DNA from 4 places in the Lactiplantibacillus sp. B652 genome. Region 4 is predicted to be linked to each of the others. Evidence: predicted binding sites of a transcription regulator. Region 4 holds the regulator's gene; each other region holds the start of a gene.
What was found. The regulator NrdR, encoded in region 4, represses ribonucleotide reductase genes. The targets are predictions, from matches to a motif close to ACACNATATATNGTGT.
Positions count from the first base shown of each region.

Region 1 (3,216 bases), on a different contig from region 4:
ACCTGACACATCATTCGCTCAAGGCATCCAAACGTACCCTCAAAATGTCCACACTAAGCTGCAGACCATCGCTAAGTTACAACCGGCATTCCATACCCGGAACCTTGGGCAGCTAATTAAGGCAGCCGATCGTACAGTTCCGGATTATGTGCCCGTTTCCAAAAAAATCTCGACTGACCCTGAAACTTACAAAGTCGTCTATCGCGAATATCGCCAGAACTTCTCTGAACAGCAGCACAACTTCCGCTACCGCGCCGTTCGAGGGGGTATTCAATTAACTTGGCACGCTAAGACGGCTAGGTCACGAGCTGTTCCCGTCGTTGCTTATCAGCGGTCGATCCTAACACTGAATGGTCAACCCTTATCGACAACGCGACTCACACGCCACTGGGTCGGCAATATCAACGTCCACCAGCATCGAGGACGAAATGTGCTCACAATTCGATACAGTTCAAGCATTCTGACCAAGATAAGTAAAATCATTGGTTATACTGCTTGGCTGATTGTGTTTCTCCTGATTCTGCTCTTCAAAACGCCACTAGGTCGCTGGGTAAACAGCTTGATTCAGGCCCGTCAACTAGCTGCAAGCAAATAGTGCCTACTTACAATAAATCACTCAATTTGAAAATGAATGTCTCCCAGCAACGACTAGTCATAATCTGACACTTGCCGCCACTGGGAGGCGTTTTTGTCTGTGTAAATTTGGAGGACTTTTAAATTGATTAAAGCGTTTATTTTACAGCAACGGAACGTAACCAGCTTTCGACCGCTAGTCGTTTGAATTCAAACTGTGCGCTATTCGAGGTGCGAAATAAAATGCGATTCACGGTAATATCCGATTTTGTGCGACGAAAAAAGCACGACCAGCCTAGCCAGTCATGCTTCACACTTACCTAATTAATGATTTAATTCGAACGCTTGATTATGAGTCGCGTCTACACTAGCAGCATCACTAGCCGCTTGTTCTTCGGCCATCAAACGAGCCCGTTCATGCTTGTTGTACCAAGGTGAGACCGTGAAGGCTAAGATATCGTTGATCAAATAAATTGAACTGTTGATAAACATCGCCAACGTTGCGGAACCTTGACGGAACGAAATGAACCAGAGTACCATCTGAGCTAGCCCAGAAGCAATCCACCAGAAGTACTGGTTGTTGTAACGGAGGAAGCAGATGACCCCTGCCGTCAAACAAATGGCGAAACTGATGGCATCGACCCACGGGCGCGGATCATCAGTCAACGCGCCAATGAGGTAACCAGAGATGGCGTAAACGACGAGGGTTGCAGCGATTGCGACGACCCAAGTCTTACCGGTGAACTTCCGAATCTTGGACACCATGTTCACGTTCCAGTTAGCACTCAGTAACACTGGGATATCGAGCGTCACAACGTAGGCTAATTGTTCGCCGATACTTAAGTAGTTTTTGGCTGAAAAACCAACCACGATGAAGCAAGCTGCTGAAATAACACCCAATAATCCATTGACTGATTTGGCGGCGTTAATGGCTAACACGCAAAGAACACCCAAAGTTGTCCCAATAAATGTTAGAATAGACAATGCTGTGATTGGGGCACTGACCAAAGTCATCACTTGACACCCTAAGCTAAAATAGAATAAGTAGTAGTTCTGTTGTGGCCAACCCTTCAGTTGGTGTGATAAGAATTTAAAATAATTACTCAAAATCATGCTCCTCTTTCCGTTCATCATATGCGGTTGTAGGTGTCTAGTTGGCCAACCAGTCACGTCACACTACTACATGTAGTGTTTCCGTTCGAAACAACACAATATATTGTATCATTATCTCAGCCGATGAAAAGAGAAAAATTCCATTTTTATATTAGATTGTTCACAACCAATCCGTTTCCGTCCCGCCAATTTGGCTTTTTTGGCGTGGCAATTTTTTTCGTTTTTTTTAGCGTTAAGTTACCGGAAACGCTATCATTAGCAAGTGCAGACAATGGCTTTTGTCGGACCACCTCGCTTGCAGTATACTGGAGGAGAACAATCTTTTAGCTTTACAATATAATTAATTTTTTGGAGGAACCTCATGATTACGCTTAAATCAGATCGTGAAATCCAAGGGATGCAAGCTGCCGGCGACATTATGGTGGGCTTGTTCCACGCCCTTGAAGATTACATCAAACCAGGTATCACGACTTGGGATGTCGATCACTTTGCTTACGAATACATCACCGCGCACGATGCGACCCCTGGTGAACTTAACTTTGAAGGCTACAAATACTCAACTTGTGTCAGCGTCAACGACATGATTTGCCACGGCTGCCCAAGTAAGGACATCTTAGTTAAGGACGGTGACTTACTAAAGGTCGATACGGTTATTAACTACCACGGTTACCTCAGTGACTCTTGCCACGCCTTCGTTGCCGGGACCCCTGCACCAGAAGTTAAGAAATTAATGGAAGTGACCCACAAAGCGCTATACCTGGGCATCGACCAAGCCGTTGTTGGCAACCGTATCGGTGATATTGGTTGGGCAATTCAAAACTACGCTGAAAACGAAATGGGCTACGGTGTCGTTCGCGAATACATCGGCCACGGCATTGGACCGACGATGCACGAAAAGCCCGACGTTCCTCACTATGGCGAAGCAGGTCACGGTACCCGCTTGAAAGCCGGCATGACCATAACGATCGAACCCATGGTCAACATTGGCGACTGGCGCTCTGGCGAAACTGCCGATGATGGCTGGACCGTTCGGACGTTAGACGGCAGCTTGAGTTGCCAATACGAACACACCTTGGTTGTCACGGATGACGGTCCTAAGATCTTATCTTCATTCGATACCGACTTCGACGCTAAGTATTTATGGCATAAATAATCATCACTTTATTAGATAACGACTAACCGCCTGAACAAGCGACCTTGAACTTGTTCAGGCGGTTTTTGGCTAGATTTACGCATTGTCCTAAGTAATTTGGCATGAATCATGATTAACTCATGTTATTTTCTAAGTTCAAGAGCTGCCAGCTGAGGACCGCTGGAAACGGTGCGAGCTAGCGTAAACTTTCTGTGATAGCTGCGTCTTATTCCGGCTTCCAGCCTGGGATGGTATTCGAAAGGCAGACATGTGCGGACTCAACTTTTTGTTGGATTAGTTGCTGGTTCCTAATGACAGCTAAACTTCCATATTCGTGTTTTAACTTTTTTAAATCGCGGATTCGCTGAACTTGTCAGAATTTTCCCAAGTCGTTCGAG
Region 1 covers NZ_JAMSKY010000001.1:279,507-282,722, forward strand. Annotated here, with positions in the region: gene MZO40_RS01185 (hypothetical protein) at 1-595, shown strand, start outside; gene pnuC (nicotinamide riboside transporter PnuC) at 898-1,686, opposite strand; gene map (type I methionyl aminopeptidase) at 2,048-2,839, shown strand.
Region 1: the regulator NrdR is predicted to act here: its motif matches at 1,780-1,795, upstream of pnuC (nicotinamide riboside transporter PnuC).

Region 2 (3,216 bases), on a different contig from region 4:
GCTTCATGACAAGTCTGCATCCGCTCTTCAAAAATCTCCCAGAACAGCTGTTGATCTCCATGAGCAGCGAGTGCGATGCGTGGCAAGTTGACCGTTACCACGCCCAAGTTCATCCGACCAGAGTTGACTTCCACCCCGTTCTCGTCACGCCAGCCTTGCAAGAAGGAACGGCAGCCCATCGGTGTCTTGAAGCTCCCAGTCAATTCCTTGATTTTGTCATACATCAACAAATCTGGATACATCCGCTTCGTCGAACATTCGATGGCCAGTTCCTTAATATCATAATTCGGGTCGTTGGGACTGAGATTCAGGCCGCGCTTCATCGTAAAGATTAATTTGGGAAAGATTGCGGTCCGATGTTCCTTACCGAGACCCTTGATTCGAATCTGGAGAATCGCCTTTTGAATCTCGCGTTCGATCCAGCTCGTCCCTAAACCAAAGTTAACGGTCGTAAACGGCGTCTGCCCTTGTGATGAATATAATGTATTGATTTCATATTCCAAGGCCTGCATTGCATCGTAGATATCCTTTTTCGTCTTGGCCTTAGCATAGGCTTCGCGCTGGTCTTCAGCGACCCACTTTTCAGCATCCGCCAAGTGTTTTTGATAATTAATGGCCGCATAGGGGGCTAACAACTGGTCGACCCGGTTGGCAGAACAACCACCGTATTGCAGCGACGCAACGTTGGCAATAATCTGGGCCATCTGGGCTGTAGCGGTTTGAATCGACCGTGGCGAGGCAACTTCCGCATTACCAATCTTATAGCCGTTCTTGAACATGCCGTCAAAGTCAATCAGACAGCAGTTCGTTTCAGGCGTGACCGGTGAATAATCGAGGTCATGCCAGTGAATATCACCACGTAAATGGGCCTTAGCGACTAGATCTGGCAACATCTTCAGACCTAGTGCCCGACTAGCAGCGCCGGCTTCCAAATCACGTTGGGTATTAAAAACCGTACTATCTTTATTTGCATTTTCATGCACAACGCTGGCATCGCGTTCGAATAATTTTTCAATCCGTCCCTGCACATTCGTTGCCGCCGCAAAGCGTTCTTGTTCAGCATCAAAGTAGTCTTGATAAGCTTGGGCCGCTTGAGTCAAGCCCTGAGCATTCAAGATCTGCATCAGTGTCGTTCGGAGTTCCCGGGTGTCAATGCCGTCCGCATCCCGATAATAAGCGACTAGGGCTTGCTTAACGACGCGCACCTCATCCTCAGTCGTTAATAACTGGTGTAAGACAAAGTCTAATTTATAGGGGTGAAACTTGGTTTGTGCTCCGCCCCGTTTCGTGACCGGTAGTGGCCGTAATTCGTCTAAAATATCCTTAGTTGTCGTTGTCAGCATCTTATATTCCCCACTTTTCAAAGTCATCAAGTCCATACAATTGATGGTACGTTCCGTTTGAATCAATACTATATATAGTAGCTCATTTTATTAAAAATGCCTATCGCTCAAATTGCCTGATAAATACAGTTGCGTACAGCAAGACTCACTAGCCATCGAATTGGCGTAGTTTTGGAATATTTTAAAATTATTTTCTGTATCAGTTTACACTTTCATTATGAATATTTAGTCAATATTCTTAACCTTCAATCGAACGCCCGTCTTAGTGGCTTTCACGTTTTTTCATGACCAAAAACGGTCGAGATCATTCGCCGCCAATTAAGCACAATACAATCAAATCGCTTAAAATTAATTATTTCACGATGAGTATGACAATTTAGTTTAAATAAGATGACATATTCGCTATAATGGTGAATAAGCCCTACAGGGGAAAATGGGCATTTGGAGGAGAGAATAATTATGCAAAAAATTAGAGGCATAATTGTGGGATTACTGCTTAGCGGTCTACTCGCCGGGTGCCAATCAAAGACATCACCTACCGCTAAGCCGGTTCAACCAACAACGTCAACAGTCCATGCCGTGCAATCCGTCACGTCCCGCGACTTTTTAGGACGCTGGGTGAGCAAAGATCCCGCAACGAGCCTATATCTGAATACCGAACACCAGCTTGGCTTGTTTCAAGCCGGTAAATCACCTGCGCGCAACCATACTGATTTCAAGCTGGATGAGACGCAGCTGACTGTAAAAATCAAGCAGGCGACCGCCGTGCTAACACTCAATAATGCCAACAGTATGACGCTCGATTATCAGGGAACGGCGACAACCTTGGTCAAAGACCCGAACTGGCGACCGAACCGGAGTAAGATACCAACCACGACGACTCAGGCCTTAAAGACCAGCAGCCTCACGCCAACTTTTAAAGTTAATAATTAAGGACTTAGTACACCCCACGCGATTCTGTCTGCGTGGGGTGTTTTGAGCTCACACCTGCGAACGGCTTGCTTCTCGGTGAACCGCTCCCTATAATTGAACTAATAAACCCACGATATGGAGGAACTGATATGATTCGACCCATTGTTCACGATCCTGCCGCATTAAGTGTCCCCGCGACGATTGCCACCCCGGCCGACGCACCGGTCGTCACCGACTTACTGGAAACACTGGCCGCGCACACGGATAACTGCGTCGGCATGGCCGCCAACATGATTGGCGTCAACAAACAGATTATCGTTGTCCAACTCGGCCCATTTGCGATTGCAATGATCAATCCTAAAATTATTGACCACCATGGTGCTTACGAGACAACTGAAGGCTGCTTATCGTTACCAGGCGAACGGTCCACGCAACGTTATCATCAGATTACCGTGAAATATAAAGATCAACATTTCAAGCCCCAACAACAACGGTTCAACGACTTCACTGCTCAAATCATTCAGCACGAATTGGACCACCTAGCGGGAAAACTAATTTAGTTCAGCTTACTGAACAAGCTGGCATTTCAGAGATAGGACTGGTATTATGACCACTTTAACTTATAACGACGACCCCGCGATTCCAGCATTTGCACAACAGCGGCGCCATCAAGCGCACCACGCACTCGGAACTGATATTGACCTGACTTTGTTCGGCAGTGATAGCGACCGTTATTTGACCGCCGCCTGCCAATTGATTGACCAGTATGAGGACCGGCTCACCGTTAATCGCACCGCTTCTGAAGTCATGGCGATCAACCATGCCGCCGGTCAGCATCCGGTTCAAGTCAGCGCGGCGACTTACAGCCTCGTCCACCAAGCCGTCGAACTTAGCCGCCAACACTTCGGCTTTAACGCCTTGATTGGACCTTTAGTGAAGCTCTGGCATATTGGCTTCGATA
Region 2 covers NZ_JAMSKY010000006.1:172,531-175,746, reverse strand. Annotated here, with positions in the region: gene nrdD (anaerobic ribonucleoside-triphosphate reductase) at 1-1,343, opposite strand, end outside; gene MZO40_RS09300 (hypothetical protein) at 1,803-2,276, shown strand; gene MZO40_RS09295 (peptide deformylase) at 2,405-2,815, shown strand; gene MZO40_RS09290 (FAD:protein FMN transferase) at 2,862-3,216, shown strand, end outside.
Region 2: the regulator NrdR is predicted to act here: its motif matches at 1,409-1,424, upstream of nrdD (anaerobic ribonucleoside-triphosphate reductase).

Region 3 (3,216 bases), 180 kb from region 4:
TGACAAACCTAGCGCTGTTCAAGACGGGGCATGGGAATTCACCAAGTATTTGACTAGTCCTAAAGTCCAAGCGGATTGGCAGGCCAAGACCGGCTACTTAGCTGTTAATAAGGATGCTAAGGATGAACCAACACTGAAGAAGCTCTTCAAGAAGTCACCAGTGCTGGAAGTCTCTGGGAATCAAATGGCTCGCACCAAGCCTAATAATACCAACTCAGGTGTCTTCGTGGACGGATGGGTGCCTGCCCGGACTGCCATTCAAAATGCGATGCAACAAATTTTTGCGGGTCAAGATATTCGTAAATCTTTGCAAACAGCTGAAAATACCTACAATCAAGTGTTAGAATCAAATAACCGTGCAAACGGTCGTCATTAATCGAAAAGAGTTGAAACCACGTGCCAAATATGTCATTAATTTACGGTCATCGCGGCGTGCCCGTGAAGTTTCCAGAAAATTCCTTAGCGGGCTTCGCCTACGCCATTAACCATCATATCGACGGACTCGAATTTGATGTGCATCTGACCAAGGACATGGTGCCCGTCATCATGCACGATGAACGCATCGATCGAACCACGGATGGTGAGGGTGCCATTGCCGATATGACTTTCAAACAGTTACGTTACTTCAAGCTGGCTAACGGAGAACCCGTGCCATCACTGCAAGAGTTTTTGAGTCTCGTCAGTGGTGAGCCGGTACACTTAAACCTAGAGTTCAAGACCGACCGCCACTTCTATCCTGGCATCGAACGGATCGTACTGCGGATGATCAAACAGACAGATTTAGTCTATCCGGTCGTCTTTTCGTCCTTCAATTTGAAGAGCTTGAAGCGCGCCTATGCCATTGATGCCAGTCAAAAGTACGCTTTTTTGACCTCTGCACATTTGGGTAATCCAGATGAATTTGCCACCCATGAACATTTGGAAGGGGTGCATCTCGAGCATTTCCAACCGGTGAAAGAAGTTGCAGAACGCGTGTGGACCGTTGATGAGCCGGCAGTCATGCAACAATTGTTTGCAGCAGCCGTTAACGCGGTCATTACGAATAATTTTGAGTTGGCGCAGCAAGTACGAGCGGCCATGTAAGCGCAGCTCGAAGCGCGACACGTTAGTTCAAACGAACTTACTAATTATTGATAGTTGTGATTAATTGTCAGCATAAGAAAAGGAGTGGATTTCCATGGCGGAAATCCACTCCTTTTTATCGTTAGAATGTTTAAACACTGGCTGGGTTGCGAATCTTACCCAATTCAGCATCGATTTGTGCGAGTACGGCTTGTTGATTTTCAGGTTTCTCTAAGTCGTATTGTTGTAAGTCGATCTTCATCTTAGGACTCGCATCATATTCGTCATACCACTTGCGGTAGGCGGTCCACATCTTGTAGTAATATGATTCAAGTTCAGGATTGTTATCGAATTGTTCGTAGTCACGACCCCGCTTCTTGATCCGGTAGAGGATCGTATCGAAGTCGGTTTCGGAGTAGACCATCAAGTCCGGCGCCTTTTTAGGGAGCTCGGTTAATTCGGTCATCATATTGTCTAATAGTTGCAAGTAAACTTTCAGTTCAGTGTCAGAAATATTACCCTCAGCGTTGTTTTCTTTGGTAAAGAGGGCATCTTCGTAGATGGAGCGGTCGAGAACGTTGTTATCATCGGCCAATGCCTTCTTGATCATTGCAAAGCGCTTGTTGAGGAAATAGATTTGTAATAGGAACCCGTAATTCTTTGGATCCGAATAGTAAAGTGGCAGTACTGGGTTGTCGCCAACCGGTTCGTAAAATGCCTTCGTTCCAAGGTGATCGGCAATCAGCCCCGTTAACGTGGTTTTGCCGACCCCAATCATTCCTGCTGTTATTATCACCATGATAGCCCCTCTTTATAAAAAATTGCACAATATATTGTATCTCAAAAAAAGTTGGAATACCATATAGACTTTTAATGAAAAATTTGCTTCGGTGCTATTTTGGGCTATTTTTTGGCTTGTTCCTTCAATAAATCACGGATTTCTTCCAAGTATTGCGCGGAAAGATCGACTTCTTCTTCATCCTCAGTTTCTTCCGGTTCATTTTTAACGACTTTATTAATAATTTTCACCAGAATGAACACAACGATGGCGACGATGAAGAAATTAATGATGGCATTCAAAAATGACCCATACTTGAAGGTGGCATCACCGATACTGACTTTTAAGTTGGATAAATCGATACGACCTAGGAAAATCCCAATCAACGGATTGATCAAGTTATCGGTTAACGATTTGACGATGGCGGTAAACGCAGACCCGATAATGACCCCAACGGCCAAGTCAATCACGTTCCCACGAGCAATAAATTCCTTAAATTCTTTAATCATGTGACGAGCGCTCCTTTTTTGTTTAGCTGATAACAGTATAGCCAAAATCAAACGTTGACTCAATTGATATACGAGATGAATTTCGGGGCAATTGGTGGTTAACCACAGCATACGCGGTCGAATTTTGCCCGTACTAACGATTTGTTTCGTTTGGATAGTGACCTAATCTGGTGGGCGCTGTGCTTGAGGCGGGGGTTGGGGTGGGGAGCACAGCTGCACGTTATCGGTGGCTAGTGACTAGGATTCAAGACTTCGGGAACATGGCACGACAAGCTCGAATCAACCCCAGTATATCGGTTAGTCGCGAAAAGCGTTCAGTTACTGACAAAATCGATACAAAAAACGCCCCAACACAAGTGTGCTGAGGCGTTATTAGACTGGTGGTCAATATTAAGCGGTGCACTGACCAATCATCATATCCAGTTAGTGTACGTCGGGTTCATCACTTGCTTTAGCTCGCAGCCGACGCTGAATGTGCGTGGCTAGTTTACTCTGCGTCGCTTTGAGGGCAGCCGGGTCGTCGAAATCAATTTGTGCGAGCCGTGGGTAACGACGCAGGAAGAACAGCCCAGTAAAAGCAACGAATAGCGTGAGAAACAGTGTCAGGATGCCCAGCTCACCAAGCGCGGAATTGCCAGTCATTAAGGTTTGTCGTAATCCGTTAACGCTGTAGCTCATCGGTAACCACGGGTGAATCATCTGGAAAAAGCGGCCGGATAGTTGAATCGGGTAAGTGCCGGCTGAACCGCCGAGCTGCAGGACCAGCAAGACCATGCTGAAGAAGGCACCGGCCTTACCGAAGACGAGGTTCAGCCAGGCGACGATCGTCATGAATAGGAGTGCCGTCAGAATCAGCACCAACCAGGT
Region 3 covers NZ_JAMSKY010000002.1:419,551-422,766, reverse strand. Annotated here, with positions in the region: gene MZO40_RS04590 (ABC transporter substrate-binding protein) at 1-376, shown strand, start outside; gene MZO40_RS04585 (glycerophosphodiester phosphodiesterase family protein) at 397-1,083, shown strand; gene MZO40_RS04580 (deoxynucleoside kinase) at 1,214-1,861, opposite strand; gene mscL (large-conductance mechanosensitive channel protein MscL) at 1,966-2,349, opposite strand; gene MZO40_RS04570 (YhgE/Pip domain-containing protein) at 2,773-3,216, opposite strand, start outside.
Region 3: the regulator NrdR is predicted to act here: its motif matches at 1,886-1,901, upstream of MZO40_RS04580 (deoxynucleoside kinase).

Region 4 (3,216 bases):
CCCGTAAATTTGGGCGGATGACGTTGGTGCCGACTGGTGAGGAGCTGTCGGTGGCTGGGCTACGCACGATTGGGCCGGAGCCGGTCGCTGACCAACTGACCTTGGCTTATCTGACTGCGACGCTTGAACATTCCAAGAAAATGATCAAGCCGCTCTTACTGGACCAGAGTAAGATTGCGGGCATCGGCAATATTTATGCGGATGAAACGTTGTGGATGAGCAAGATTCATCCGATGCGGCCAGCTAATTCGCTGACAGCCGATGAAATTGCAACGTTGCGCGACAATATTATTACCGAAATGGCATTAGCCATCAAAGGACACGGAACGACGGTACACTCGTTCTCAACGGCGTTTGGTGAGGCCGGTCAATTTCAGAATCACCTGCATGTCTATGGTCGTGAAGGCGAACCTTGTGAGCGGTGTGGCACGATGATTGAGAAGATCAAGGTCGCGCAGCGTGGGACACATTTCTGTCCCCTTGAACAACGATTGTAGGTGATCACCGTGACGAAATTAATCGGGTTGACCGGTGGAATTGCGACTGGAAAATCAACCGTTTCTAAGTTATTAGCGCAGTATTTACCTATCGTGGATGCTGACAAAATCGCCTGGGCGGTCGAAGGACCAGGACAACCCACGACGCAGAAAATCGCAGCTAAGTTTGGGCCGGACGCATTATTGGCGGATGGTTCACTCAATCGCCCATGGCTTGGTCAGTTAGTTTTTAATGATTCGGCCGCCTTGCAGGATTTGACGGCCATCACCAGTTTGCCGATTCAATATGCGATGTTTGAAGCCATCGTTGCGGCAGGCCAGTCGAATCCAACGGCGATTATTCTAGACGTGCCGTTACTCTATGAGAGTGGCTGGCAGAATATCTGTGACCAGGTTGTCGTCGTGACTGCACCACCGGCCATCGTACTAAAACGCTTGATGGCGCGCAACCAGCTGTCAAAGCAAGCGGCCCAGGCACGAATTGCGAGTCAGCTGCCATTGGCGCAAAAGGCCGCGTGGGCGGACGTGGTGATTGATAACGGTTCAACCGTTGATAAAACTGAAGCCGCCGTGTTAAAATGGCTAGAAACTATGACTGTTTAATAAAAATAATTGTGACTTGTTACAAGGGGTGTGAAAGCTATGCAATGTCCACATTGTCATCATAATGGCTCCCGTGTGGTTGACAGTCGACCGACTGATGACGGTCGCGTCATCCGGCGTCGGCGGGAATGCGAAAACTGTGGTTTCCGATTTACGACGTTTGAACGGGTCGAAGCGACCCCGTTATTAGTGATCAAGAAAAATGGTGCCCGTGAAGAATTCAATCGTGAGAAGGTCTTACGAGGGATTATTCGCTCCGCCGAAAAACGCCCAGTCAGCATGGAAACCATGACTGGGGTCGTTGATGATGTTGAAAATAAAGTCCGGTCGCTGGGTGAAAATGAAATTTCTAGCCAAGTGATCGGTGAGTACGTGATGGAACAACTCGCGGATATTGATGAAATTTCTTATATTCGCTTCGCTAGTGTTTATCGCCAATTCAAGGATATGCACGTCTTCTTGAACGAACTCCAAGATATGATGGAACGTGACAAGGTCAAGTTGGCGAAACCGTCAGCGAAGACCGAGCACGCGCCAAAACGTAAAAAAGATTAGGTCAAAAGAATGGTGAACAAGATGCCAAATGAAGAACCATTGACGCCCAAATCAGGACTGGTGGTCCCACAAGCCCCAGCGTTGAGCGCCGCCCAGCAAGCGGTTTTAGCGGAGCTGTATTTACCGTTGATCGGGCCACTGGCATATAGTTTGTATGCCGCGCTGCGAAGCTTACAAAGCAGTGAAAACGAACTGAGTAATCGTCGTAGTCATGCGGAATTGCTAGGAATTTTGAACGCCGATTTACCGACCGTATTGGCAGCACGTCGTAAACTAGAGGCGACGGGGCTGTTACGGAGTTATTACCAACAAGATGAGCTCGGCACTTTGTATATTTATCGCTTGCAGGCACCGCAACTAGCCTTACAATTCTTTGCGGATGACCTGTTGAGCGTTTTATTACTCGATACCGTGGGTGAATTACGCTACCAACAGTTGGCTAGTGATTTTGCCACGCAACCGGTGGATCTGACGGCGGCAAAGGACGTGACGGCTAATATCCTCGAGGTATTTCATATTGATGGTCATAAAGTCACGACCACGCCACGCCCTGTCCAGCAGGTGCGGGCACAGCTGGCTGCCAATGAGCCAGCTGAAGATCAATCACCAGTACTCAGTGATGATGACTTCGATTGGCAATTATTAGGTCAAATCTTGAAGCAAAATTACGTTGACTTGAAACAAGTGGCTAGTTCGCGCCAACTTATCGTTACGGAAAGTCGGGTTTATGGCATCAGTGAGATCGAGATGGCCAAGCTGATCAGTGAAGTTGCCAGTTTGACGACTGGACAATTTGACGAGAACCAGTTGAAACTGTTGATCGCACGCCGGTATGAGCGGCCAACCACGCCAACTCGGACGACGACAAATGAAGCAACGACCGATCAGTCGACTAAACCAACCACTACGGCGGCCAATTCTAGTAAGGCAACCCGGCAGCCAGCTTCAACGGCACAACTTTCTAAGGCGGAACAGCAACTGGTCGATGTTGCGAAGCAGGCCGCGCCGTACGATTTTTTGGCGGCGGTGAAGGCAGAAAAGCACGGCTTTGTGACAAGTGGTGAAAATCGGCTGGTCCATGACTTGATCAGTAGGGGCGTGTTACCGAATTCGGTCATCAACATCGTCATTTATTACTTGCTCCAAAACCGGGAGTTGGCTGCGCTCAATCGAAGTTTGATAGAAACGGTCGCCAATGACTGGCAACAACATGGCGTCAACACGCCAGAAGCGGCGTTGGCCTACTTGAAGCAACGTCAGCGGCCGAAGACCTCGACACCGCGGCGTAAGTCGAATGCCCGGCCAACCCGCAAAGAAGTGATGCCGAAGTGGGCCCAGAAACAACAGGCCGGCGAAGCTCAGCCGGACAAGCCCAACAAGCAACTGTCGGAAGAACAACGCCAGCAATTAGCGGCACGACTCGCCAAGCTCGAGACAAATTCAGAAAAGGAGGACTAAAGCATGGAGAATATCTCAGAAACACTCCGGACGTTAATGAATCGCAAAAATTTGAATCATCGCTATGAGGCGTTAATGACGACCGTGTATCATGATCCAGATG
Region 4 covers NZ_JAMSKY010000002.1:244,431-247,646, reverse strand. Annotated here, with positions in the region: gene mutM (DNA-formamidopyrimidine glycosylase) at 1-497, shown strand, start outside; gene coaE (dephospho-CoA kinase) at 507-1,100, shown strand; gene nrdR (transcriptional regulator NrdR) at 1,140-1,655, shown strand; gene MZO40_RS03885 (replication initiation and membrane attachment family protein) at 1,677-3,113, shown strand; gene dnaI (primosomal protein DnaI) at 3,117-3,216, shown strand, end outside.